4 regions of the Enterococcus sp. AMC1086 genome follow, and region 3 is predicted to be linked to each of the others. Evidence: riboswitches for the same ligand, from Rfam matches in the RefSeq annotation. Region 3 holds a riboswitch; each other region holds the start of a gene.
The links. Region 3 has a riboswitch for magnesium ahead of AC4BC4_RS04095 (LCP family protein). Riboswitches for the same ligand answer to the same signal wherever they lie in the genome.
Positions count from the first base shown of each region.

Region 1 (3,205 bases), 470 kb from region 3:
CTTTAAAACACAACAAGAATATCTTGGTGTAATCAATGGTAAGGTCGAAGAAACAATCGGTGGCTATAACATCGTGCGTCTATTCAATGATGAAGAAAACTCTCTTAATGAGTTTAAAAAACAAAATGATGTCTTATTCAAATCAGCTTGGAAATCTCAATTTCTATCTGGTTTGATGCAACCGATCATGAACTTTGTAGGTAACCTTGGTTATGTTGCGGTAGCGATTCTTGGTGGGATCTTAGCGTATAACGGCACGATCACAGTTGGGGACATCCAAGCGTTTATTCAATATGTTCGAAACCTAACACAACCTATTGCTCAATTAGCTCAAGTATCTAACTTGCTTCAATCAATGGCTGCAGCAGCAGAACGTGTTTTTGAATTTCTTGAAGAAGATGAAGAGGATCAAACTGTTCCAAATCCAGTCAAAATCGATAAAGCAAAAGGAATGGTTGACTTTGAACATGTTCGTTTTGGTTACACACCTGATAAAATCATCATCAATGATTTTAGTTCACATGTCGATCCAGGCCAAACAGTTGCAATCGTTGGACCAACTGGAGCTGGTAAAACAACAATGGTTAAATTATTGATGCGTTTTTACGACGTGACTTCTGGTGCAATCAAAATCGATGGACACAATATCAAAGACTTTAACCGTGCAGATTTGCGTAAAAATATTGGGATGGTATTACAAGATACTTGGCTATTTAAAGGAACCATTATGGAAAACCTACGTTATGGTCGTTTAGATGCAACAGATGAAGAAGTTTATGAAGCGGCCAAAGCTGCACACGTTCATCACTTCATCCAAACATTGCCTGGCGGCTATGACATGGAGTTGAATGAAGAATCTTCAAATATTTCTCAAGGTCAAAAACAACTCTTGACCATTGCTCGTGCAATTTTAGCTGACAAACCGATCTTGATACTTGATGAAGCAACATCCTCTGTTGATACAAGAACAGAAGGACTGATTCAAGGTGCGATGAATAACTTAATGGCTGGTCGTACATCATTCGTTATCGCGCATCGTTTATCAACGATCAAAGATGCAGATAAAATTCTTTACATGCAAGACGGTGATATTAAAGAACAAGGAACACATGAAGAATTACTTGCTCAAGATGGCTACTACGCATCACTTTATAACTCACAGTTTGAAGAGGTAGATGAGTAAAATATAGTTAAAAAGAAGCGACGATCAAATCTATTTTGATGTCGTTTCTTTTTATACAATAGAATGACATTTTCTAGATTCCTTTGGATTTAAATTAAGAAAAAATAAAGACGCTAAAAATAACTTGAAAAAAATTCTTTCTAACGGTATTATTTAGTAAATTAAATAGATAAATAACCTTGTTAGGTGAGGCTCCTATACAAACATAAGCTATTGCGCAGAAACGTCGAAAGACGCCAATGTGTAAAACAGGAATTGTCGAATTAAGGCTTTTCATAAAATAGCTAAGAATTTTCTTTACGTTGTATAGTGCTAAAACTCAGACGATGAGATTGATTGAAAGTCAAACGTCTTAGGAAAAAAATGTTTGGCTTTTTTCTTTTGGTAAATATAGAATTGATTTACTAATTGTGTAACGTCTTATTATCTGCTTGTGTTTTCAAGAGTGTAGTTTGACGAAAAAAACGCTGGACTCATGCTTTTATTTGCAAGGCAAGTGAGTTACAGCGTTTTTTATTAGCGTTGTAAATACTGACTTTGAGCTAACAATGTTATTTAATATAAGAATGAAGGGATTTATGACATGTATACGTTGAAAGAAAAAAAAATTACCCCTGCTATTTTGAGTATCTTACTATTTTCAGCATTGACCTTTTTAGTTGTTCAGAATGTTCCATGGTTTAATCAATTAGATGCGGCAATCTATCAATTTAATTGGAAACCAAATGAGACAATGACAAACATTGTAAATTTATTCGCTAAAACTGCGACAATCGGGCCAATTTTTATTGTAAGCTTGATTGTAGCGTTTACTCTTTGGCGAAAAAAGAAAACATTACTGGCGTTTTGGATGATCAGCAATGTTTTCGTGGTGAGTGCATTTGGATTTATATTTAAACATCTGGTGGCTCGACCAAGACCTAATGTGAATCAATTAGCAGAAAGAACCTCTTATAGTTTTCCTAGTGGTCATTCGCTTTTAGCTATGTGTTTGGCATGTTCAATTATTTTAATTGCACAAACGATTTATCCAAAGCAATACAAAAAGATAAAGATTGCCTTGATCGTTTATGTGCTTTTGATTGGATTAAGTCGAATTTATTTAAGAGTTCATTATCCAAGCGATGTGATTGCAGGTTTTTCATTAAGCTTTGCATGGGTGAATCTTTCCTATATTTGTCTTTATAAGTTTTATATCAACAGAGAATTTTCGACATCAGATGCTAAAAAAAGATTTATACAAAGAACGATTTTAGGTGTTCTGACATTCGTGTTACTTATCGTTGCTGGAGCTTCTGCCTATGGAGCTTCCGTATTTAAAAATGTTCAAAAAACAGCCGATAAAATATACCAACCACTGAACCGAGAAACCAAACCTGTAAAACTCGGAAATAGTGAACCTGTTAGTTTTTTACTACTAGGTATCGCAAATGATTCAAAGCGTAAAACGGATTTTCGGGCCAATACGATTATGGTTGTGACCGTCAATGATCAATTAAAAAAGACGACAATTACAAGCATCCCCAGAGACGCATATGTAGAGATTGTTGGAAAAGAGGGTGTGTATGATAAAATCAATCATGCGCATTCATTTGGCGGTGATGAAATGATGATCGATACGGTCGAGCATTATTTAGATATCCCGATCAATCATTATTTCGTTATCAACATGGATGGTTTAGCTGCATTGAGTGATGCTGTTGGTGGTGTCACAGTGAATAATGATTTTGAGTTTGACGCAGAAGGAATTCATTATCCACAAGGAGAACAACATTTGGGTGGCTGGGAAACATTACAGTATGCAAGAATGCGCTATGAAGATCCCTTAGGTGATTATGGCAGACAAAAGAGACAGCGGGAAGTAACGATTCAGTTGACGAAAGAATTGATGTCAATGAAGAGTGTTTTTCGTTACCAAGAGTTATTGGATGTCATTGGTGACAATGGACAAACAGATATGACATTGGATCAAATGATGTTATTGATGAAAAATTATCAAAAAGCCCTAGACAACATCGAAAG
Region 1 covers NZ_CM177100.1:1,330,482-1,333,686, forward strand. Annotated here, with positions in the region: gene AC4BC4_RS06180 (ABC transporter ATP-binding protein) at 1-1,183, shown strand, start outside; M-box (ykoK) riboswitch at 1,355-1,521, shown strand; gene AC4BC4_RS06185 (phosphatase PAP2/LCP family protein) at 1,767-3,205, shown strand, end outside.
Region 1: another riboswitch for magnesium. It lies ahead of AC4BC4_RS06185 (phosphatase PAP2/LCP family protein); the one in region 3 lies ahead of AC4BC4_RS04095 (LCP family protein).

Region 2 (3,205 bases), 1.2 Mb from region 3:
TAATCTTTTATATGGTTTTTCTTGTTTAGCCATTGCTCGAATACAGACGTTTTTAAACAGCCCGTGTATTTTGATTGCGTGAAAAAGATTTTCACTTTTCAAGTGTTTACGAATCAGCTTAATGATTTGTGCGCTATTTGCTTCACTAGTCACAGGTATAGAAAAAGATGGTCTAAACATTGTCACTGCGGCATATGGGGTCTTTTGTTTCTCATCTAGATCGATCAAAGCCCCATCTTCTCTTCCTTGATAGGCTTTTCCATTTAAAATGATCAATTCTCCATCTAAATCTGATAAAGTACCAATCCCAAAATCCCCTTTTTTTAAAATGTTAGCGATTGTCTCAGTCCCATCCATCAAACCTGCCATTAATGCACCCAACGTTCCATGCTGATATAAGACTGCTTCTTCTGTCATTGTTATCCCCTTTCTAGTAAAACTGATCTTGTAAAATCGTTTTATAAGCATTTCACTCTCTTTTTAATCGATTGAGATTACAATCATAGTTAAAATTTCTGCATATCTCACAAAATCGGCTGGCAAAAATTCATATCAGAAATACGATGCTTCAGTACTTAGTAAATTTATCTCTATTCGCTTCAAAAATGTAACTAGATTGACCATTTATCAACTTTTTTCACCATAATTCCAGCACCTTTTCTGCTTTTTTCCACGTTGTGTCACATTCATTTTGAAAACAGATTACAATACGTTTCATCACCCACAAAAATAGAATATTCGTAAAAAATTTAAATAAAAATTCTATCTTTTTGATACAGTTTTCAAATCTGTATTATTTTTTATTATAGCACGCCTACTATTTTTTTGTTTACTCATTTGTCTGACAGCCATAAGCGAAGATTTAGTTGAAACAATCGTCCCACTATTCTTCATTTCTATTAACTTTTTTCTTTATATTTAAGAAAGAGTAAAGAATATAGATAGATGTATTTTTTTGGCATATTCCCTTTTTGTAGCGTGAAACCTCTAGACGATGGGATTTCTAGTTTAAAATAAAAAAAATCATTATAAAAAAAGCATATTATAAAAAAATTAATATTTATCTCATTGACTTCACTAGAGATATTTACTATATTTAAGACGATCTGAATAACTTGTTAGGTGAGGCTCCTATGGAAACACAGGCTACTGCTCAAAAATGTCGAAAGACAGGAATGGGTAGGACAGGAATTGTCGAATTAAGGCTTTTCACAAAGTAGCTAAAAGCTCTGCTTTTTACGTTTCATAGTGCTAAAACTCAACGATGAGAATGATAAAAGGCTCTTTTTTGTGCTGAAATCAATCCCCTTCGCTGAGTTATTCTAAGCGGAGGGTTTTTGTTTTTGTAAATAATGTTGACAGGATTTTTACTCTTTAAAGGCGGAGAGACAAATCAAAGAAGGACTGTTTTCTTCATTTTATTTTATCGATCGTGAAGATTCTTCTTTTATTTGGTGCATGTTGTTATCCATTATTTTTTAGTCAAAATACCCTTTTTATCCCCCATCTAAATCAATTCCTAATGCCAAGCTTTATTTGATGATCAATTAAAATGATTAGCGAGGAATAAAAATGAAAACAGGAATGAAATTTTTAGTTTGTATACTTCTTTTGGTTCTCTTGATTATTATAGGAGTCGGCAGTTATACAGCAATCAGCTTTCATAATGGGAAAAAAATGGCTCAATCACAGGTAAACAAGAACAAGAATAATGATTTTTCTGGTGATCAGCAGACGAATATGAAAGAAATCACGATTATGATCATAGGTGATGACGGTCGAGAAGATGATGAAGATGGGGGACGCGCTGATACCTTAATGGTCGCCCACTATAACAGTGAAACAAAGCAACCCAAATTAATATCAATTATGAGAGATTCTTATGTTTCAATACCGGGACATGGTTTAGAAAAAATCAATGCAGCCTATGCATATGGTGGAGCAGAATTAACGAGAAAAGTGCTTAATGACTCGTTTGGATTACCAATCAATTATTATATTTCAGCTGATTTTAATAATTTTATCCAACTGATCAATGAACTGTATCCAAAAGGCGTTGAAATCGATGCAGAAAAAGAGATCAATTTAGACAATGTCGATATAAAAAAAGGCAAGCAAATCATGGATGGCAACACATTGTTACAATATGCTCGTTTTCGAATGGACGAAGAGGGCGATTTTGGTCGCGTAAGAAGACAGCAACAAGTCATGGATGCTTTGGCTAAACAGTCCAAAGATGCTTTACCTCTCACACAGCTGCCAAAAATTGCTGGTGAAGCTGTTGGCTATTTGGATACAAATATACCCACTAATGTGCTTATAGACTTAGCAAAAGATTTTCTTAAAGGGAATGTAAAAAATCTTGAAACATTATCTGTACCAGTTAAAGGGAGCTGGGCATTTAATGACTACACTGATGCTGGAAGTGTATTGGAAGTCGATGAGAAACTGAATGAAGAAGCGATTCATAAATTCTTGAATGATGGAGAAAGTCAATGAAACAAGTAAAGAGATTATCCAAACTTCATTACTTAGATTTTTATATTTTAATCCCTTATTTTATCTTATGTATCGTAGGCATATTAATGGTCTATAGTTCCAGCTCTTACCAATTATTAGACAGTGATCTTGGAACTTCTAGTAAAGCAATCAAACAAATGATCTCTTTTATTTTTAGTTTAGTTTGCATGAGTATTGTGTATCGAATTAATTTGTCTGTTCTTCGTAAACCTAAAATCATGTATTTTATATTGGCCCTTACTTTCCTTTCCATCATTGCCTTGCCGTTCATTGGAACGACAGTTGGTGGCGCAAAACGTTGGATCAACTTAGGCGTACTTTTATTTCAACCTTCTGAGTTAGTTCCTTTAGTCATGATTTTATACTTGGCTGCAAACTTATCAAAAAATGATACCTTGGTTCCCTTTACGTTTAAAGACCATAAGCGATCGCTATTAGTCTCACTTTGCTTTATCCTTTTTGTCGCATTACAACCAAATATCGCAGGCGCTTCAATGATTTTCATACTTGTACTAGCCTTATTTTTATTTAGCGGTCTGTCTCCATTATTTACGTCACTGGCTTTAGTTGGCTTCATTGCGGCGAAACGGTTAGGAACTGTTCTTTTATTGTCGATTCCCACTAATTGGATGCCTCAAAAATTCAGCTATTTGGTGACAAGATTCGAAGTAATGCAAAATCCTTT
Region 2 covers NZ_CM177100.1:2,028,850-2,032,054, forward strand. Annotated here, with positions in the region: gene budA (acetolactate decarboxylase) at 1-417, opposite strand, end outside; M-box (ykoK) riboswitch at 1,108-1,277, shown strand; gene AC4BC4_RS09580 (LCP family protein) at 1,573-2,499, shown strand; gene AC4BC4_RS09585 (FtsW/RodA/SpoVE family cell cycle protein) at 2,496-3,205, shown strand, end outside.
Region 2: another riboswitch for magnesium. It lies ahead of AC4BC4_RS09580 (LCP family protein); the one in region 3 lies ahead of AC4BC4_RS04095 (LCP family protein).

Region 3 (3,205 bases):
GGATAAACCCGGTTATGCTGAGTTTATTCTCTATTCTTAACTCTAATTTAGATGTGAACAATCAAAACGAGCTAAAATATTACGATGTTTCATTTCAAATGCACGATGGTACATCCTCTCTAAAATAAGTTGTGAAAAATTGATCTTTTTCATAGGCTTATTAACAAAAAAATAGCAGATCAAAATATGGAGAAAGGTAGTAGAAAAAATTAGTTTATAAAGTTTTTTTAATTTATTAACGTCTCTATTTTTCTTTATGATATTATATACTAAATGATAAATCTATTGTTATTTTAGAAATAAAATCAGAGAATTTTTTTTTTATTACTTATTTATAATTTGCTTGTTTGAAAGTAGTAGAATCACTTTATTGTGCTATTACTTTTGGTATAATATGTAAAGAAACAAAAAGAAGGGAAAGGATTTGGAACAATGAAAAAAGCAACGATCACTAAAACGGTTAATTTATTAGACGGAGGCTGTAATGCTTGCGGGATTATTGAGGACGAAAATTACACGTTGACAATAGATGAGCAAAAGATCCCCATAGAATCATTGACAGTCAATGCACTTATAACAGCGATTGTTTTAAAGAATGGTTATAAACGAGAGTACCAGATGGATGTGATTGATGATTATACGATGTATAAAAAAAATGATCATCAAGTCACGCTTAAAGAAGAATATGATTTTCTGACGTATTCAAATGATACAATTAAAATTGAAACCAAAGATCAAATCAGGGATGAGAAAGAATTAGTGAAGATAGTGAATCAAATCTTATCCACTCTTTTTTATGTAGAAGAATTGGATTTTAGTTTATAAAAAATTATACAAAACATACTGAGATTACAGGGTATGTTTTTAGTTATTCTATTTGAAAAATTTCTGACATTCCAAATTTTTCAAATCGTTCTTGTGAGTCGGAAGGATTTTCGTTTTGATCACAGACTAATAGTTTGAAATCCTCTGTTTTTGGGATACGTTTGAATGTTTCACTATCAATGAAGAGAATCAGTTGCTGGCAAAGCCATTCAAGAACAGTTTCTATATCTTGTTCGTCTTCCACCCAATCGTCAAATAAATAGAGAGAAGCAAACTGTTGTGTCTCATCCCAATCGCTTGAATTGTATTTTATTTCTTCTAACTGTGATTTACTATGGCCTTTACTTGTATAATAGCTTGTTGTTTCTTGCCAAAGTTCCACAGTATTAAAGCAAAGATTGATTTCACCTTCTTCATGAATATTGCAGTTTAAAGCAAATGCGTAGAATGTTTCATCAGAATGATCTAATAAAAAGTTTTCGATGCTGTCTGTTAAAAAGTTGAAAAAGAATTCTTGTTGTTTTTCTAAAAAGTGTTCCATTTGTTCCCTCCAGGTATTCTGTCTTTTAAACATTGAAACAGATATCACTGGGAAAGTCTATCTAAAGTTGATTTTTATAGAAAAATCACTATTTTTTAAGAAAATGTAAAGATTCTTTATTCGAAAATAGTTGTCTTTATCGCCTTTTTCCATTGTAAGAGCGACTACAAAGTGATTTTTTTAATAACAGCGTTACGACTTTGATTAATTTATCCAAAATTTCATTTGACTTTGTGATACGATACGCTTATAGTTTATACTGAATTAAATACTTGTTAGGTGAGGCTCCTATATAAACACAAGCTACTGCTCAAAAATGTCGAAAGACAGGTATGGGTAGGACAAATTTCGTCGAATTAAGGCGTTTTTCAAAGTAGCTAAAAGTAATGCTTTTTACGTTATATAGTGCTAAAACTCAACGAAGAGAAGATATAGATACGTTGGAAATCCATGACCAGTGTCATGTGCTTAGTCCCTATAATCTAATCCCTTCGCTGAGTATTCTTGGTGAGGGATTTTTTCTTTTTACTCAAGAGCTACCCAGTTTCATAAGCGATACTCTAATTGGAAACAAGCCATTCAATTTTAAGTTTAGAAAGGAACAAATAATGAAAAAATCTGTGAAAATAGTGACGATTACCTTACTATCGATTCTTCTTGTGATTGTAAGTGCAGCCTGCTATGCTGCAGTCTCATTCCAAGCAGCAAAAGAAAAAAGTGAATCAAAACTTCCTACAATAAATAAAAATTTTACTGGTGATGAACAAACGAGTGATAAAGAGCTGACGGTTATGGTCATAGGAAATGATTCGAGGGATGATGATGAAGATCAAGGACGTTCAGATACGTTGATGGTGGCGCACTATGATGGAAAATCAAAACAGCCTAAATTGATATCGATCATGAGAGACAGTTATGTAACATTTCCTGATGGCGGACAAGATAAAATAAATGCAGCGTACGCATATGGTGGCGCGCAAATGACAAAAGATGTGCTGAAAACGAACTTTGATTTGCCAATCAATTATTATGTTGTTATGGATTTTAAAGAGTTTAGTGATATCATTGATGAACTTTATCCAAAAGGAGTTAAGATCGATTCTGAAAAAGATATTAATTTGGATGGTGTGGATATTCCTAAAGGAGAACAAACATTGCACGGAAATAGCTTATTGCAATACGCTCGTTTTAGAATGGATGAAGAAGGCGATTTTGGACGTATCAGACGTCAGCAACAAGTGATGGATGCATTAATCGCACAGTCTAAAGATTTGATTCCAATTTGGGAATTACCTCAAGTGGCTGGTAAGATGGTAGGGAAAATCGATACAAATGTACCAACTAGTTTATTGATTGATTTAGCGAAGGATTTCCTTACTGGAAAGGTAAAACCTTTAGAATCACTATCTGTTCCTGTCGAAGATTCATGGAACTTTAATGATTATACTGAATCAGGAAGCGTAATCGAACTGGATGAACAAAAAAATGCTGAAGCGATCAAAGCGTTTTTGAAAGCCAATTAAAACTTGATTATATAAATAAAATAACCTGTCTATTCTCTTTTAGAGGAGTGTATGGGTTATTTTTTTAGTACAAAAAAATTAGTGTATTTCTATACGAATGGACAAGGCTTGTGCTATGCTTTAAGCAAACGTTTTATTCATTTAGAAGGAAGGTTTTACTGTGAAAGTTGTGATCATTGGTGCGTCATTTGCTGGAGTATCAGCTGCTTTGGCTATCAGAAAAAAATACCCTACTGCTAAAATTTATTTAATAGAGAAGCAGCAAACAATTGGTTACCTACCTGGTGGCATCAATCTTTACTTTAATGAAGCGATC
Region 3 covers NZ_CM177100.1:857,960-861,164, forward strand. Annotated here, with positions in the region: gene AC4BC4_RS04085 (DUF4809 family protein) at 433-825, shown strand; gene AC4BC4_RS04090 (DUF4303 domain-containing protein) at 869-1,366, opposite strand; M-box (ykoK) riboswitch at 1,631-1,799, shown strand; gene AC4BC4_RS04095 (LCP family protein) at 1,975-2,889, shown strand; gene AC4BC4_RS04100 (FAD-dependent oxidoreductase) at 3,050-3,205, shown strand, end outside.

Region 4 (3,205 bases), 1.2 Mb from region 3:
TTTCATTCAAATGGGCCAGTGGATTGTTATTACTCGTAAAGACGACATAGGATTCAGAGAATATCAAATCACTTATTATTTTCGTGTTTGTTTCAGATAGAATACCAATTGCGATATCTATTTCGTTTTTTTCAAGCGCATCTTCTAAATTTTCGTAATAGCTGTACTCAAGTGAAACAGTCGGGTAATAGTTCCGGAATTCTGTTAGTAATTTAGCAATCAAATAATCAGTGTCAGCTAAATTAGTCCCAATTTTAATCTTTGCAGTCTCTCCAGTATGAACCAGTAAGTTTATTTCTTTAATAGCCATTTCAAATTCCTGAAAAATCGTTTCTCCTCTTGTTTTTAAAACAAGTCCTTCTGGCGTTAATTCATTGGTATTGTGGCCTCTTGTTATCAATCGAGCGTTTAGTTCTAATTCTAATTCACGAATATGAGTACTCAAATAAGGTTGAGAAATACCTAATTCCTCTGAGGTTCTTGTGAAATTTTTGTATTTACATAATGCTAAAAAATAATCTAGATGTTTTAATTTCATTCGTTCATCTCCTTCACTTGAGTGAAAAAAACTCTAATCATATACAAGATAAAATAATTTTAGTTAAAATAGTTCTTTTTTAGAAAAAATATATAAAAAATTAATAGTATATTATTGAACTTTCCAAACAGGTATAAATTATTATAGATTAATCAGGAAAAGAGCCTCTTTAATTGGTAGCAGACCAATTGAAGAGGCTTCTATCAGAATATTACCTTCTGATAAAATGACGAACGATCGCTTATATGTTGAGGTTGGCATATAAGCGTTTATTCATATTTATTATAATCTTGAAGATGAACCTAAGCCATTCCGATTTACTTATAATGCTATTCCTTTTTGTGAATTTCAACTTATTTTCGAAGGAGTTACTTCTGCTTCTATCGTTTATTCGGATTCTTTAAGGCTAAGTTTTTTGTAAAAAGAAGGTTGGATTTTCTACAAACGAAGTTTAAATCTTCGTTCGTAAAGTCATCATAAAAAAAGATGAGTCAATAGGCTATCTGTTTATTCTTATACCGTTATTCCTTTTTTTGTCTATCAAAAAAAATAATAATTCATTAAACTGATGATGTAATTCTTCTTGTTAGGTGAGGCTCCTATACAAACATAGGCTACTGCCCAAAAATGTCGAGAGACGCCAATGGGTAGAACAGGAACTGTCGAATTAAGGCTTTTCTTAAGGTAGCTAAAAGCTTAGGCTTTTTACGTTGTATAGTGCCAAAACTCAACGAATGTGAAGACTCATGGCGAAGTGCGCTGAGTTTTCAGTGCGCTCTTTTTGTGTGGAAAGGATGTGGTTATCATATCGGAAGATAGTTCGATAAAGCGAAACTCAACTAAAAGAAAAGAGGATAATCTAGATGCAAAAAGAAATGAAGAACATGATTCATGAAAAAGCGTATCAGAAATTAGCTAATCTATCGATTGATAAAGTACTGGAAAATTTTTCATCCTCGTGGGAAGGTTTAAAAGCTAGAGAAATAAAACGCTCAAAGGAGCAATTTGGTGTAAACAAAATCACTGATGATAAAAAGAAATCATTGGTTTATACGGTGATAAAATCTTATGTCACTCCGTTCACTGTAGTATTGATGATACTTGCAACTATCTCGTTTTTTACTGAATATGTTTACGCGGAACCAAGTGAAAAAGATCTTGTGGGTGTCTTTATCATGTTGATCATGGTGTTATTAAGTGGCACGATGACATTAGTCCAATCAGTAAAATCGAGTAATGCGGTCAGCAAACTGCAAAATATGATTCAGATTACTGCAACTGTTACTAGAGAAAACAAAGAAATGGAAATCCCGATGGATGAAGTTGTTTGTGGTGATTTAGTGAAGCTCTCAGCTGGCGACATGATTCCAGCAGACCTCCGTTTGATCCATGCCAAGGATTTGTTTGTTTCTCAATCTGCAATGACAGGAGAAAGTTTTCCAGTTGAAAAGAAAGTTAAAAATGTCGTGTCCACAAGGAACAGTCAAACGGATTTTGAAAACCTACTATTTTTAGGGAGCAATGTTGTGAGTGGTAGCGGGATTGGTGTAGTTGTTCGTGTGGGCGATGATACATTATTTGGAAAAATAGCACAAGATGTAGCAGATGATGATAAAAAAACGAGTTTTGAAATAGGCGTAAATAAAACCACCTGGTTATTGATCCGCTTTATGATGGTCATCACGCCAGCAGTATTTTTGATAAACGGAATAACCAAAGGCAATTGGAGTGAAGCACTGATGTTTGCGATCGCAACTGCTGTAGGGCTTACTCCAGAAATGCTGCCGATGATCGTTACCACAAATTTAGTCAAAGGCTCTAGAGATATGGCCAAAGAAGGAACGATCATGAAAAACGTCAATGCGATTCAAAACTTTGGCGCTATGGATATTCTGTGTACGGATAAGACGGGCACACTAACGCAAGATAAGGTCATTCTTGAGTACCATTACAACACTTCATGTCAAGAAGATCATGAAATATTGCATTCTGCGTTTTTGAATAGTTTCTTTCAGACAGGTTTACGAAATTTGATTGATAAAGCGATTATTGAAGCAGCATCGAAAGAATTATCCATTGACGAAGAAGATTATTTTAAAATAGACGAAATTCCTTTTGATTTTAATCGTAGAAGAATGAGTGTGGTTGTTAAAGATAGAAGATCCAATCGAAGCCTATTAATCACCAAAGGAGCAGTAGAAGAGATGCTGCAAGCATGCTCTTACATTAACCAGCAGGGAAATATTATTCCACTCACGCAAGAGATAAAAAAACAAGTACTAAAAACAGTCAAAGAATTAAATGAAGATGGCTTACGAGTATTGGCCATTGCTGATAAAAAAGTCAATAATCAACTAGATGATTATTCTGTAGAAGACGAGAAAGAGTTGGTTTTACAAGGATATTTAGCATTCTTAGACCCTCCAAAAGAAACAGCGGCAGCGGCAATCAAGGCATTGAAAAACAATGGTGTTTCTGTAAAAATTTTAACTGGAGATAATGAATTAGTCACACGTTCAGTCTGTAAAGAGGTTGGTCTGGAAACTGAAAAAATGATCAGTGGTTCAGCAATAGGTAAGTTATCTGAAGTTGAATTAGAAAAAATCGTTAATGAATACAATATCTTTACGAAAGTAACGCCAGACCAAAAAACAAAAATCGTAAAAG
Region 4 covers NZ_CM177100.1:2,011,537-2,014,741, reverse strand. Annotated here, with positions in the region: gene AC4BC4_RS09510 (LysR family transcriptional regulator) at 1-538, opposite strand, end outside; M-box (ykoK) riboswitch at 1,114-1,284, shown strand; gene mgtA (magnesium-translocating P-type ATPase) at 1,402-3,205, shown strand, end outside.
Region 4: another riboswitch for magnesium. It lies ahead of mgtA (magnesium-translocating P-type ATPase); the one in region 3 lies ahead of AC4BC4_RS04095 (LCP family protein).